Regions from separate parts of the Pseudoalteromonas sp. HL-AS2 genome, predicted to be linked through region 1. Evidence: predicted binding sites of a transcription regulator. Region 1 holds the regulator's gene; the other holds the start of a gene.
What was found. Region 1 encodes LexA, which represses DNA repair genes until DNA is damaged. Its sites were predicted from a motif close to TACTGTATNNNNATACAGTA; they were not measured.
Positions count from the first base shown of each region.

Region 2: the regulator LexA is predicted to act here: its motif matches at 5,898-5,917, upstream of RB215_RS04255 (YebG family protein).

Region 1 is NZ_CP133571.1:3,028,350-3,036,306, reverse strand. It holds gene RB215_RS14135 (DnaJ C-terminal domain-containing protein) at 67-1,032, shown strand; gene RB215_RS14130 (chaperone modulator CbpM) at 1,032-1,352, shown strand; gene RB215_RS14125 (hypothetical protein) at 1,605-1,985, shown strand; gene RB215_RS14120 (PaaI family thioesterase) at 1,988-2,431, opposite strand; gene RB215_RS14115 (SRPBCC family protein) at 2,530-2,982, opposite strand; gene lexA (transcriptional repressor LexA) at 3,262-3,879, shown strand; gene coxB (cytochrome c oxidase subunit II) at 4,354-5,496, shown strand; gene ctaD (cytochrome c oxidase subunit I) at 5,496-7,088, shown strand; gene RB215_RS14095 (cytochrome c oxidase assembly protein) at 7,088-7,618, shown strand; gene RB215_RS14090 (cytochrome c oxidase subunit 3) at 7,649-7,957, shown strand, end outside.
Region 2 is NZ_CP133571.1:892,279-900,235, forward strand. It holds gene RB215_RS04230 (cytochrome c-type biogenesis protein) at 1-368, shown strand, start outside; gene ccmI (c-type cytochrome biogenesis protein CcmI) at 369-1,610, shown strand; gene RB215_RS04240 (VacJ family lipoprotein) at 1,620-2,351, shown strand; gene RB215_RS04245 (EAL and HDOD domain-containing protein) at 2,415-3,638, opposite strand; gene putP (sodium/proline symporter PutP) at 3,960-5,471, shown strand; gene RB215_RS04255 (YebG family protein) at 5,530-5,847, opposite strand; gene RB215_RS04260 (helix-hairpin-helix domain-containing protein) at 6,162-6,461, shown strand; gene RB215_RS04265 (DUF6170 family protein) at 6,477-6,779, opposite strand; gene dsbB (disulfide bond formation protein DsbB) at 6,779-7,297, opposite strand; gene fadR (fatty acid metabolism transcriptional regulator FadR) at 7,741-7,957, shown strand, end outside.

The DNA.
Region 1 (7,957 bases):
AAATAAACAAAAGTTGTTACTTAAAGAGTATGATGAAAGCTCATAAGTTTGTGATTTGGATTGCGAATGAAATTTGTAGATTATTATGCCGTGCTTGGAATATCGCCCGATGCAGACGATAAAGCGGTTAAAGTAGCTTATAAAAAGCTAGCTAGAAAATATCATCCAGATGTAAGTAAAGAACCTCAAGCCGAGGAAAAGTTTAAAGAGATAGGTGAAGCTTACGAAGTTATTCACAACAAAGAAGAGCGCGCTAAATACGATGTGTTACGTCGTAATCAACAAAACCGTGCTCAGCAGCAAGCAAATTATGGCGGTAGCTATGGCTCGTCACAAAACCATTATCAGCAAGGTGATCCCCAAGCCGATCAGGAGTTTTCTGATTTTGTAAATTCAATGTTTGGCGGCGCAGGTGGGTTTAACCATGGCGGGCAGGGCAGAACTGGTGGCGCTCGTGCGCAAAAAGGACAAGATGTGGAAATTGAATTCCCGGTATTTCTTGAAGAAACGTTAGTCGATACCGTTAAACCAATTGAGTTTATGCTGCCGCAGCGAGACAGTAGTGGCCGTGTATCTGAAGTTAAAAAATCGCTTAAAGTTAAAATTCCTGCCGGCTCGGTTAATGGCGAACGCATTCGCTTAAAAGGCCAAGGTGGATTAGGTTCGGCAAATGGCCCTAATGGCGATTTGTATTTGCAAATTCGCTTAGTGCCTCATCCATTATTTGACGTTGAGGGGCATAACCTAAACATAGTGGTACCTCTTGCACCCTGGGAAGCTGCTTTGGGCACTAAAATAAATTTACCTACATTAGCCGGAAAAATCCAACTAACTATTCCAGCTAATAGTCAATCGGGTCAACGTTTACGCATTAAAGGTAAAGGGTTAATTAGTAAAAAAGGCAAAGGTGACTTATTTGCTGTGATTAAAATTGTTAATCCAGCATTGAGTGATGATGTTAGCAAAAAGCTTTGGCAAGAGCTGGCCGAAAAAGCCCATTTTGACCCCCGTAGCAATTGGAGCAAGTCATAATGAAAATTATCGAGGCACCACAAGGCAATTTACTCACTAGCCAAGAATTGTGTGTGAGTAGTGATATTAGCGAAGCCATATTATATGAATTGGTTGAGCACAGCATTGCTATTCCTATTGAGGGCGAGCGCGTTACAGAATGGCAATTTACGGTATCAACAGTGATCTTAGTTAAAAAGGCTGCGCGTATTCAGCATGACTTATCGTTAGATTGGTCTGCTATTGCTTTGGTTTTACAATTATTGGATGAACGGGATGAGTTGATTGCTGAAAACCAAATGTTAAAGCAGCACTTAAGTCGATTTAAACATTTAGAATAAAAAATAGTGGTTAAATTTTAAATGCGAGTAGCTAGCTATTTTTATGGAGCTAGCTCAGCACTTTTATAATAGTGAGCTTTTGGTGCTTAAATATTTTTTATTCGTGAAATAAGAGTAAGTAAAGCGTCAATAAATGCGTAAAAATAGCCGACTATTCAGATAAAAAAGGTGAATATTGCAGAGTTGATTTGGTATAAGCGTAAAACTGCGTTAAAGTTTACAGCGAACTAATTAGAGGATAAACAGCAGACAATGTCGGAAATTCAATTTTTAAATGTAGACCTAGAGCTTGAGTCAAAGCAAGATATTAGCGTGCTTGTAGCTGACCTAAAAAAAATCGCCACTATTTTACATTATGATAAAGACGAATACCGTCAGTTAGCGCGTATAGAAGTAACAGGCGAAATATCTTCACCGGATAAAGCAATTAACCACTTATGTGAGTTAGTAGAGTCATGCTCGCGGGCTGCACTTAAGCAATGGTTGAGTTGTTCGCGCCGTACCTTTGATATTGGTTTTGAATCGGGCACTTCGCCAAAGTGTTTTAACCAAGCGCTGCACGCCGATACATTATTACGTATATCGGCAATTGGTGCAGGCATGGAAATTACTATTTACCCGCTAGAAAAATAGCGTTAGCCTTTGCGCTCTACAACAGCTGCGGTCATTTTTGATACGCAGCAAAGCTCGCCGCGACTATTCGTTATTTTTATTTCCCATACTGAGCTACGCTTGCCAATATGAAACGCTTTTGCGGTGGCGGTTAAGGTGCCATTACGCGAGGCTTTTAAATGGCTGGCACTGATCTCTTGCCCTACACAATAAAATTTAGTGAAGTCGACCACAAAATTAGCCGCGTAGCTGGCAACACTTTCGGCTAAAACCACGTTTGCTCCGCCATGCACCATGCCTATAGGGTTATGGTGCGCAGGAATTGCTGGCATAGTGGCAACTAAGTAATCATCACCAATTTCAGTTATTTCAATCCCCATGGTTTTCATCAGTGTACCTTGGCCATTTATGCCTTGGTCTAACTGCTTACAAAACGCTAAAGTAATAGGTTGATGCCAAATACTCATTGTTACTCCTTTAAAGGTTGAAAACGATAACCGATAATACGATTTTTCATGGCGATATGATAGCCAAATTAGTGCAGCTACTGCATGGTAATACAGTGCTACTTTTTGCTTTCTACATAGTGCTTAATTTCATCGAGATCTTTTTTTAGCATTTTACGCATCGAACTTTTAAGAAAAAACCCTATCACTGCAGAGATCATTTTTACCCAAATAGACTCAGAGCTATCAGAAAAAGTCATGGTTAAACAGGTGCTAGGTTCGGCGGCGGTAAGTGACAGCTTAGTGGTATAAACTGCCCCGCCATTTTCTGCGCGAGTGCAATAGTATTCATTAGTAACAGCTTCGGTGATCCACATGGTTTCTGAGGCTGCTTTGCCAAAAATTTTTCGTGTTTCTAACCATTTTAGGCCCACTAGCCCTTGTGGTGGCTTCTCGATTATTTTTACATCAATAATGCCAGACAGCATATTGGCACTGTTTTCGATGTCAGTTATTGCCGCCCATACTTTACGTTTAGGACCGTTAATTATTACCGCTACAGTGATATTCATAACACTCTCCGTTAATTCACATTGATGAAGTTAAGGCCCATTACAAAAACGATAGCTAACTAATTTTTAATAACAGCAACAACTTAGTAGTTATGTAATTAATGTAACGTAAAACTAACACTATCGTGATCTGCGTAATTTTATCTGTAATTTACTTGGTAATTTTAAGCTTAGACCAATGCCACCTTTGGCAGCAAAGGCGAGGAGTAATTTAAATTTGCGATTTTCAGATAACTGTATATACTCACAGTTAAATGTACTGTATGGAAAACCAGTTGTATGCGACCATTAACTAACCGCCAAGCGCAAATACTCGAACTTATTAAAGTGTTTATTAAAGACACTGGTATGCCTCCTACACGCGCAGAAATTGCACAAACATTAGGCTTTAAAAGTGCTAATGCAGCAGAAGAGCATTTAAAAGCGCTGGCTAAAAAAGGCGCTATTAAAATGAAACCAGGCGCTAGCCGTGGTATTCAACTTATTGAAGAAGATGAACCAGAACAACTTGGTTTACCGTTAATAGGTCGTGTAGCTGCCGGCGAACCTATTTTGGCGCAACAACATGTTGAGAGCCATTGTAAAATTGACCCGTTAATGTTTAAACCCGCTGCCGATTTTTTATTGCGTGTAAATGGTATGAGCATGCGAGATATTGGTATTATGGATGGTGATTTACTGGCTGTTCATCGCACTCAAGTTGCCGAAAATGGCCAAGTTATTGTTGCCCGCGTTGATGACGATGTAACGGTAAAACGCTTAGAAAAAGCAGGCAAAAAAGTATTATTGCATGCTGAAAATAAAGAATTTTCGTCGATAGAAGTGGATCTTGAAAAGGAATCTTTTAATATTGAAGGCTTAGCTGTTGGGGTTATTCGTAATGCTGACTGGATGTGACAATTAAGCTGTTATAGCTATGTAAAATATCGGCATAATTTAATAGCTCAGATAATTAATGCGCACTTTTTAGTGCGCTTTTTTTTTGCCTTTTTTTTGTGAAAATTCCGCTGCAATGAAAAAATTATATTAAGTTTATGTTTTTTATCATTTAAGTATTTAATACTCGTTATCGCTGTCTTTTTATTTGTAACCCTTGCTGTTGCTCACTTCCTGCTTAGAACAAAATTAAATAAATCCCATATTTACGCTAATCCCCTAATATTATTTGATTATTTTTCAAACTAAAACTTGCTAGTTGTTCAATTATTAACTAATTGTTAATGGGCTGGACTAACAATAACTCACAGCTTTAGTTTTGAGAAAATATATTTATATATCCGGCAGCAATACAAAAATAAAAAATAACAAATTGGCATTTAAAGCTTATGTCTTTTTGTTTTGCACTCGCAACAGTATTAAAGGAGCTGTCACATGGGTAAATTGAGCTCTACCTTGTGGCTTATATTGTTTGTTTTTCCGCAGTTAGCATTGGCAAATAGCCAATATAATATGCGCAAAGGCGTAACCGATATAAGTAATAATGTTTATCAACTACACATGACCATATTTTTAATATGCTGTGTAATAGGCGTGATTGTATTTGCCGTTATGTTTTGGGCACTTATTCATCATCGTAAATCTAAAGGAGCAGTTGCTGCTCAATTTCACGAAAGTACCAAAGTAGAAATACTCTGGACAGCAATTCCATTTGTTATTTTAATAGCAATGGCAGTCCCCGCAACTAAAACATTAATAGCGATGGAAGATGCCAGTAAAGCGGATATCACTATTAAAGTAACTGGTTCACAATGGAAATGGCATTACGAATATATGGGGGAAGATGTTGAGTTTTACTCAATACTTGCCACACCGCAAAATGAAATTGCCAACCTAGCCGATAAAAACCCCAACTATTTACTTGAGGTAGATAAGCCTCTGGTATTACCGATCAATAAAAAAGTACGCTTTTTAATGACCTCCGACGATGTTATTCATTCTTGGTGGGTGCCCGATTTTGCTATTAAAAAAGATGCAAACCCGGGGTTTATTAACGAAACGTGGACCAACATAAACGAAGTCGGTATTTATCGCGGTCAGTGTGCTGAGCTATGCGGTAAAGATCATGGCTTTATGCCAGTGGTAGTAGAGGCTAAGTCAGAGGCCGATTTTAAAGTTTGGCTAGCAGATGCTAAACAAGCAAAGCAAAAAGCAGCAGCAGCAGATGCTGCATTACTTGACCAAACACTCCCTAAAGAAGAATTAATGACTTTGGGTGAGCAAGTGTATATGGCCAATTGTGCTGCATGTCATCAGCCCACAGGGTTAGGTTTGCCAGGCGTTTTTCCTGCACTTAAAGGCAGCCCGATAGTGCTTGGCGATATAAAAGACCACATTGATATTGTTATTCACGGAAGCCCCGGCACAGCCATGCAAGCCTTTGCTAAACAGCTCTCTATAAAGCAATTAGCAGCGGTAATTACTTATAAGCGTAATGCATGGGGTAATGATACCGGTGATGTAATTCAACCAAGTGAAATACAGGCAGCACTTGATGCCGATGGGGAGGCGAACTAATGAGTAGCATAGTAGAACAACCTGACATTAATGAAGCTCACCACGCTCATCATCCTGCTAAAGGCTTTAAGCGTTGGTTATATACCACAAATCATAAAGATATAGGTAGCTTGTACTTAATTTTTTCGCTAACTATGTTTTTTATTGGTGGTGCTATGGCTATGGTGATCCGCGCTGAGTTATTTCAGCCAGGATTGCAATTAGTCGATCCTCACTTTTTTAATCAAATGACCACGGTTCATGGGTTGATTATGGTATTTGGTGCCGTTATGCCGGCCTTTACTGGCTTAGCTAACTGGATGGTGCCATTAATGATTGGCGCGCCTGATATGGCCTTACCCCGAATGAATAACTGGAGTTTTTGGATTTTACCATTCGCGTTTTTAATTTTATTATCATCGCTATTAATGCCCGGTGGCGGTCCTGCGTTTGGTTGGACTTTTTATGCGCCGCTGTCCACAACCTACAGTAATGACAATACCGCCATGTTTGTATTTGCTGTGCATATTATGGGTATTAGCTCCATTATGGGGGCAATTAATGTAATTGTAACCATAGTTAACTTGCGTGCCCCAGGCATGACTTGGATGAAGGTCCCTATGTTTGTATGGACTTGGCTGATAACGGCATTTTTATTAATTGCGGTTATGCCGGTACTCGCAGGTGCAGTGACCATGGTGCTCACCGATAAATACTTTGCAACCAGCTTTTTTGATGCAGCTGGTGGCGGTGATCCGGTGATGTTTCAGCACATATTTTGGTTTTTTGGCCACCCCGAAGTATACATAATGATTTTGCCGGCTTTTGGCATTATTTCTACTATAGTTCCTACCTTTTCGCGTAAAAAACTTTTTGGTTATTCCTCCATGGTATATGCCACGGCGTCAATTGCGTTGTTGAGTTTTACAGTGTGGGCGCATCATATGTTTACTACCGGTATGCCGGTGGCTGGCGAGCTATTTTTTATGTACGCGACTATGCTGATATCGGTGCCCACTGGAGTAAAAATATTTAATTGGGTAGCCACTATGTGGCGCGGTTCAATTACGTTTGAAGTCCCCATGCTGTTTAGTATTGCTTTTATTGTGTTGTTTACCTTAGGTGGTTTTTCGGGATTGATGCTGGCCATTACACCGGCTGATTTTCAGTACCATGATACCTACTTTGTAGTGGCACATTTTCATTATGTACTGGTAACGGGAGCGGTGTTTTCTATTATGGCAGGCGCGTATTATTGGCTGCCTAAATGGACTGGCAATATGTATAACATAGCGCTGGCTAAATGGCATTTTTGGTTATCGCTGGTAAGCGTAAATGTATTGTTTTTTCCTATGCACTTTGTAGGGCTTGCAGGCATGCCACGCCGTATACCCGACTATGCGCTACAGTTTGCTGACTTTAACGCCATTATTAGTATTGGCGGCTTTGCCTTTGGATTATCGCAGTTGTTGTTTGTAGCTGTAGTGATTAAATGCGCACGCGGCGGCGACAAGGTTCCTGCAAAAGTGTGGGAAGGCGCAGAAGGACTGGAGTGGGAGGTAGATTCACCTGCTCCGTACCATACATTTTCAACACCACCGGAAATTAAATAATGATACACGCACCGCTACTTAAGCGCTTAGTTGTTATTTGCTTAGCCATGTTCGCATTTGCATTTGCGTTAGTGCCTTTGTATGACGTGTTTTGTGATATTACCGGCATTAACGGTAAGCCATCATTAGAGCAAGCAAAGCAAAGCACGCAAGTAATACAAAATCGCGAAATAAGTGTGAGCTTTACCACGCATGCACAAAGCGGTGCACCCTTTGCTGTGAAGTCTAAAGAGTACAGTGTTGCGGTAAAGCCCGGTGCTATGCGTGAGGTAATGTTTAGCGCCAAAAATAATAGTGACCAAGATAAAGTAATGCAGGCAGTGCCTTCGGTATCACCCGGTAGAGCAGCAAAATACTTACATAAAATAGCGTGTTTTTGTTTTGATCAACAGCCATTAAAAGCAGGTGAAGAACTAGAGTTTACGTTGCTTTTTTATGTTGATACCGCACTACCAAGTGACATTGAAGAGTTAACTTTATCTTATACGGTATTTGATATTAGTGAGCGGCTAGCAGCCAATAACAACTAGCCTAACTAGTGACAACCAGGAGCAAATAAAATGAAGCAAGAATATGAGCATTATTATGTACCAGATCAAAGCCCATGGCCGATTGTTGGCGCAGTAGCATTATTTTTTATTGCAGTAGGTGCAGCTCTAACCGTAATGAGTGCCGGTAAAGAAGGTGACAGTGGCATTTATATTTTGTACGCAGGTATAGCAGTACTGCTGTATATGTTGTTTAGCTGGTTTAAAAACGTGATTGATGAGGCCGGGAAAGGCTTATATTCGGCGCAAATGGACCGCTCTTTTCGACAAGGAATGAGTTGGTTTATTTTTTCTGAAGTAATGTTTTTTATGGCATTTTTT
Region 2 (7,957 bases), 1.1 Mb from region 1:
TTCGCTTTGAAGAGCTAACCAAAGAGTTACGTTGCCCTAAGTGTCAAAATCAAAATATTGCCGACTCTGATGCGGTAGTAGCAAAAGATTTACGCGAGCGAGTATTAGCTTTAGTAAAAGATGGTAAAACGAAAGACGAAGTAATAGATTATATGATCGATCGTTATGGCTACTTTGTACATTACGATCCACCAGTAACCCCTGCAACTTTAGTGCTGTGGGTTTTACCGGTATTGATTGTGATTTTTGGTTTTGGTTTTATTGTTATTCGCCAACGCAAAGCATCGGTAAAACAAAGCTGGAGCAACAACGACGAAGCAATGTTAGTTAAATTAATTGCTAAAAATAAACGTCAGGAGCAAAGTTAAATGATTTTAATGTGGGCGTCTTTTGCTTTACTCACACTTATTGCACTGTTGTTTGTGATGTTGCCTTTTTTAAAAAAAGAGCGTGTTAAAACCATTACGCACAATGCGAACGCAGAACTTATTAGTATTTATGAACAGCGTTTAGTTGAGCTACAAAACGACTTAGAAAACCAGCGAATTGATGCACAAAATCACAGTGAGTCAGTGATCGAGCTCAAACGTCGCTTACTCAATGAGCTCTCTCCAGAAAAGTCACTTAATAGCCGTGGTAATAATCGTATTTTTGCCTTAACAGGCGGTGCGTTTGTGATTGCCCTAACCGGTATTTTTTACTCTATGACCGGTAATCAGCAGCAAATATCGGCTTGGCACGATGCTATGGATAACTTGGCAGAGTACGGTGAGCGAGCTGTTATGCAAAAAGGCGAGCCGCTGAGTGAAAACGAGCTGCAAGCATTTGCATTGGCACTGCGAACTAAGCTTAGCCAAACGGGGGATGACGAAATTGCTTGGATGTTACTGGGCCGTGTGGCTATGTCATTGAACGAATTTGATATGGCGCAGCAGTCGTTTGATAAAGCGTTGCAAATGAATCCTGCCAATATGCAGGTGCTTATTAGTTACAGCCAAGTGCTGTTACTTGAGGGCAGTGAAGCAAGCATGACACGTGCTGCAGGTATGCTTTCAAAAGTACTGCAAGAAGAGCCGCAAAATTTAGATGCTATTTCTTTATTAGCACTCATTGCTTACGAACGTAAAGATTGGGTACAAGCAAAAGCGGCGTTTGAAGTATTACTTGCCAGTATGGATAAAGCAGATACCCGCTATAATATGATTGCGCAGCGTATTAGTGAGATTGAACAACAACAAGCACAAAATGTTGACGTTACAAAGAGTGCAGCAATTAAAGTGACAGTAAATGTAAGTGCAGAACTTAAAAATAAACAACCTGAAAACGGAATTTTATTTGTTTTTGCAAAAGCGTTAAATGGCTCTCCAATGCCAATAGCGGTTGTTAAGCTTAACGAGTATCAATTTCCTATTACAGTTGAACTAAGTGATGCAAACTCTATGGTTGCAGGGTTAAACTTGTCAAGCGCAGAAGATATAGTTATTACTGCACGTATCTCTAATGATGACTCAGTAATGCCAAGTAGCGGTGAGTTAGAAGGGCATTCAGCAGCGTTAAAACGTGAAAGTACCCGTCAGTTGCAACTGCAAATAGACACATTAATACCTTAAGGATATGCGATGTTAAAACATGGTTTAATTTATATATTTTTGTTAGTGCTGGCCGGGTGTGCACAAGTACCTGATAGCCAAAAGGACGAGCGCGATCCACTACAAAATATTAACCGCCCAATATACGATTTTAATATGGATGTTTTAGACACATACATACTAAGACCGGCCGCCGTAGGGTATATCACGGTGACTCCTGTACCAGTGCGTCAAAGCTTAGTGCATTTTACTAATAATATTAGTGCACCGGTAGATATGATCAACGCAGGCTTACAGGGTAAACCAGGTAATGCCAGTGTTAGCTTAGCGCGCTTTTTAGTTAACTCGACCGTAGGTGTTTTTGGGTTATTTGATGTGGCCAGCTCATTAGGGCTAGAACATGTAGATGAGGATTTTGGGCAAACATTAGGTGTATGGGGAGCAGGGGATGGTGCTTACTTGATGCTACCTGCTATGGGGCCTTCTACAGCGCGTAACTTAACCGGTGATGTGGTTGATAACTTTGTTTTACCTGAAATAGCGTTAACTACACCACAAACAATTATAGTGTTTGCTTTAAAGGCTGTTGAGGCCCGTGCATCACTAATTGCGCAAGAAGGTTTATTGAACGATTCACTAGACCCTTACTTATTTATTAAAGATATTTATTTTCAACGCCAATTATACGAACTTTACGACGGTAACCCGCCAATCAAAGAAGAGCCTGATGACTTTGATGAAGATTTTTTAGAAAGTTTGTAAACCTATTAAAAACGCCAGCAATGCTGGCGTTTTATTTTCTCATTAGTGATTAGAAAGTTGTTATTAAACATTGCTCATTAACTGCATTTGCTCGTTCACCCAGCTAATTGCTTCGTGGTAAGCATCGGGTACTTTATCATCTAAACCAAGTTGTTGGCTGATCTGATTAGCTGCCAGCCAGTTGCCTTGCTCATAAAACTTAACCAAGTTTAAGTAGCTTGCAAGCAAGCCCTCATCATTAAGTAAAGCGGCTTTAATCTCATTAGATAATGGCAGCTTTTGCATCACACTTTGCATGCTTTCATCTAAAATAGCATCCATAAGCGACATCATGCCGGTTAAAAAAACCATTCCTGTGTCTTTAAACTTACCATGCGAAATAGCCAGTAACTCACTAAAACGCGCCCGAGTGAGCGATAACCTAATTAGCTCCATAGGCTTATCTGTTGAAACTTGCGCTGCAAATAATAAAGATAAAAGCTTTTTAATTTCATTGGCACCAAGGGTGATAAGCGCTTGTTTTATTGTGCTTATTTTTGCACGTCTAGCAAATGCTGCAGAGTTTGAATAACGCAGTAACTTATAAGATAGATTTACATCTCGCTCAAATATATCGGTGATCTTTTTTAGATCCATATCAAGCGTTGAGGTCTCATAAAGTAGTTCGGCTAATGTCATACCAGAGGGGGGAAGCGCTTTACTTTGGATCATCTCTGGTTTTGAAAAGAAAAACCCTTGAAAATAATCAAAGCCAAGTTCCAATGCTTGGTTATACACCTCATGGGTTTCAACTTTTTCAGCAAGTAATTTTAGATGTGGATAAGGTTTTAAATCATCAATAATTGTTTTAATTGTTTCTATATTACAGGTTAAAAAGTCAATTTTTATAATATCAATAAATGGATAAAAGTGGCGCCACACAGGTTGATGAATGTAGTCGTCTAAGGCTAATGTATAACCTTTTTCTTTTAAGTCTTTAACAATAGCAAGTAAACGCTTACCAGGTTGCACCGTTTCGAGAATTTCTACCACCACAGCGTCTTTACTCAGTAAAGTAGGGTAGCCTTTTAGTAAAGTTTCTAGGGTAAAGTTGATATATGCTGGTTTATTGTCGGTTAAATCCTCAAGGCCAAAATTAAACTGGCTGCCTTCTATTAGGCGTGTTGTTGCCTCATCTCCATCTATATCGGGGAACACATTATTTACACCATCACGAAATAGTAATTCATAGCCAATAAGCTTTTTATCGCGATCTAAGATCGGTTGGCGTGCAGCGTAAAAGTACATAAAAAATTCCGTATAGATAAAAAATAACTATTGATTGTAACAATATATGGCAAAACATTAAAAATAGCATGATGTAAATAAGCTTATCTTAGATTAATAACATATTTTTAATAAGTTACAGAAGTTCTGACTTAAATATATACGATTTGTTTATTTTTAATTCACTAAAGTTGACATGTTGGAATTTTAACTATTACCCATGCTATAGTGACAGAGAATGGTTTTTATCCCAATACTGTCTTAACTATAATATTTTAAGAGTCATTATTTGGATCAAAAGCCTGTTGCAATTTATTAGTGGAGGCGAATTTGGAAACAGGAATGATTATTTCACTAGCATTATACTTTGTTGTAATGCTAGGTATAGGATTGTATGCATTTAAGCAATCAACCAGTGATGTTTCAGGTTACATGTTAGGGGGCCGTAATTTATCACCAAGTGTTGCTGCGCTATCTGCAGGTGCATCTGATATGAGCGGTTGGTTACTTATGGGCCTTCCCGGCGCTATGTATCTTTTTGGTTTGAGTAAGGTTTGGATTGCGATTGGTTTAGTACTTGGTGCTTGGGCAAATTACTTCTTAGTTGCACCTAGGCTTCGTGTTTACACTGAAAAAGCGAATGATTCAATTACGATCCCGGATTATTTTGCAAATCGCTTTGCGGACAATAAGAATATATTACGTGTTATTTCAGCTATTGTTATTATTGTTTTCTTCACACTTTATACCTCATCTGGCGTGGTTGCTGGTGGTAAGTTATTTGAAAATTCATTTGGAATGAGCTATGAAGTTGGCCTTTATGTTACTACTGGCGTTGTAGTACTTTATACGCTTTTTGGTGGTTTTTTAGCGGTAAGTTTGACCGACTTTGTACAAGGTTGCATTATGCTTATTGCGCTATTAGTAGTACCAATAGTAACGTTTACTATGCTTGATCAGCCAGTAATGGAAACGCTCGCTAATGCAAGCTATGACCTGTTACTTATCTCGCCAAAGGCCAGTGAAGTTCACTCTCTAAATATGCTAGATTGGTTTGCTGGTGGCTCTACCATCGCAATTATTTCTGCGTTAGCTTGGGGCTTTGGTTACTTTGGTCAGCCTCATATTATAGTACGCTTTATGTCGGTACGTTCAGTTAAAGATATTCCAGCAATGCGACGCATTGGTATGTCTTGGATGACATTATCTGCAATAGGCGCAGTACTAACTGGTTTATTTGGGGCAGCCTTCATACTAGAAAATGAAATGCCGATAAATGATAAAGAAACAATATTTTTAGTGCTATCTGAATTGGTTTTTCATCCATTGATTGCTGGCTTTTTATTAGCAGCTATTTTAGCGGCTGTAATGAGTACTATCTCTTCACAATTGCTAGTGTGTTCAAGCTCGTTAACTGAAGACTTTTATAAAATATACCTGCATCGCGAAGCCTCTCAAAAAGAGCTGGTTTTTGTTGGGCGTATTAGTGTGGCATTAGTTGCTATGTTTGCTATTTACTTAGCTTACGATAGAGATAGTTCTATTTTAGACTTAGTGAGTAATGCGTGGGCAGGCTTTGGCGCTGCATTTGGGCCACTCGTATTGTTTAGCCTTTACTGGAGAAGAATGAACTTTGCTGGCGCCTTAGCAGGCATGTTAGTGGGGGCTTCAACAGTACTTATATGGATATACGCACCAATTACCATTAATGGTGGGAGTTTAAGTAGCGTTATTTATGAAATAGTCCCAGGCTTTATTTTATCAAGTATTGCGATTGTATTAGTTAGCTTAATGACCAGTGAGCCAGCTAAAGAAATTACAACCTTATTTGATGAAGTAGAACAAGAACTATAAAAAGTTATAAACAAAAAAGGGAGTAACTTAGGTTACTCCCTTTTTTATGCAAAATTTATTAACTCGCTTTTTTGTCGCTACTTTCTTCTATGGGTGCAACATTATCTGCTTTTTTGCCTTTTACAGCAGCTTTAGGGGCTATAGGCTCTTTGCCACCTTTTAATATTGTCATGAAGTCATCTTTACTTTTTGCCATTTCTAAAGCGAGTGACTCTACTTGTTGCTCACTTAATGGTACATCAACTTTTTCTAGCAAAATTTCAAGCGACTCTGCAATATCGAGCATTTTATCATAGGCATCAGCTTCTTTTTTGGTAGTAAACGTCATGCGCTCGACTCCGTTTCGTTCTACAACATATTTAACAACAACAGCCATGATTTCTCCTGCTTACTTGCGTGGCATATAGTATATATAAACCATTAGATTACTGTTTTTATGTACAGTACAAGTTTGTGCCTAAATTTGCAAGTCCCCTAATTAATATTAAGTGATAATAGTTGACAACAAAGATTAACTTTACTTTATTTAACTTAATCACTTTTGTGTACCGTTGCAGTTAAGGATCTCACAGGGAGTGAATGTTAGGTTTAAGTATTTAATAAAGTGCAGGTGTAAAAGCCTTTTGCGTTATGACTTAAACATATAAACAACAAAGTAAATGTTCATGTATGAACAAAAAAGGAAGAAAGATGAAAAAACTAAAATATAGTATTTTAGCTGCAGCTTTTTGTATGTTGCCAGTAACTCTTACCTACGCAAATGTTGATACCTCAGCAATAACTCAGCAAGTAAAACAGGCGGCTTTAAATATTAATACTGCTGATGTTAGCCAGCTATCTAAGCTCCCTGGTATTGGTAAGAAAAAAGCACAAGCTATTATAGATTATCGCGAAGCAAAGGGTAACTTTACATCGTTAGAGGATTTGAAAATGGTAAAAGGTATAGGTAAAAAATTAGCTGCAAAGCTTGAAGGTAAGGTTTCGTTTTAAGTTAAAAAGGGCGCGTTAAGCGCCCTTAGTATATTGGGTTAATGCTTCACATAAATGCTTTTTAGCAAAGTTAATCTCAATTGGAGTCGTTAGTAGTGGGTAACACAACCCACCGAGTAGTAAAAAAGGGATGAGTAACCAGCCTTCAAATACGACAAATATTAAAAACAGCGGACTGAGTAATAATAATTTTATAATACGAAGTAGTACTTTATTAACAGGTGAAAGCATACTTAAAGAAATCGCTATAACAGCTTGTCTGTCACGTATTTTTAAATGTTTTAGAGCATTAATTTGGCTTGAAAAAAACACAAGCATTACAGCGACCTTTTAGTCATTAAGCGACTCGTTACCAGTAAAAATAAAGTGCCTGCAAACAGCGCAAATATTACTTCCATCCATGCCGGCATACTTAGCCCCGCAAATTGCCAGTCAATGTTTCCGCAATCACCAGTGGCTGCAAAAAAGCTTGGGATCCACTCATGTAATGGCATAAAGGCAGGAAAGTTAGGTTCAAACTCACAGCTAAATGCAAAAGGATCAGTGGTTGTTTGCATTTCGATATGCTCGCGGGCAATTATAAATCCCCAAACACTAGAAACAGCCCATACACTATAGGCGAGCAAGCGAACCCCTCTATGCTCTGGATTACTTGTACCAATAATACCTGCAATAAGTAAACCTAATACCGCAGTACGCTGATATATGCACATGATACATGGCGCCAATCCCATTTTATATTGAAAAAACAGTGCCGTTATTTCAAGCAGAAAAACAATACCACTAAACAAAAGCCAAGGAGTACGTTGGGTGGGTAATTGTGCAAGCCAGTTCATAATAAATCCGTATTTAAATAAGACGTTAGATTATGACGTAGGATAAAGTTAGGGGCAAGCAAAACGACTTAAAGCCTACCCACATGCATTTATGATGATTAAAGTTAAGGTTATAATTCTAAAAGCCAATAAAAATCCAATAATGTGAATAAAGAGGTAGCCCTTTAAACGAGTAAAGTATGTGTGTGAGGTGACTTTACGTAATAAGTTAATAAGGCAAGGCGCGAACTTAAAGTAAATAACTACTTAAAATGTATCTAGGGTGAATATATAAGTGCTTGCGACAAGTATTAGTAAAAAATATAAAGCATTTTATAGACACAAATATTTTAATCGCATACTGGCAGTAATATGGCGTACTTTACTTGTTACTTGAGCGTCGTCTGGTACAATCAGTCGGTTAATCGTATGTAGTAGTGTGAATTAATTCGAGTGGGAATTGGATGAGAATTTTTAAAGCGAAAAGCCCAGCAGGATTTGCTGAAGAATACATAGTAGAGTCTATCTGGAATGGCGATTTCCCTCCTGGATCTATTCTACCTGCTGAGCGTGAACTCTCAGAGTTAATAGGTGTTACCCGAACGACGTTACGTGAAGTATTACAGCGATTGGCTCGAGATGGCTGGTTAACTATTAAACATGGTAAGCCAACAAAAGTGA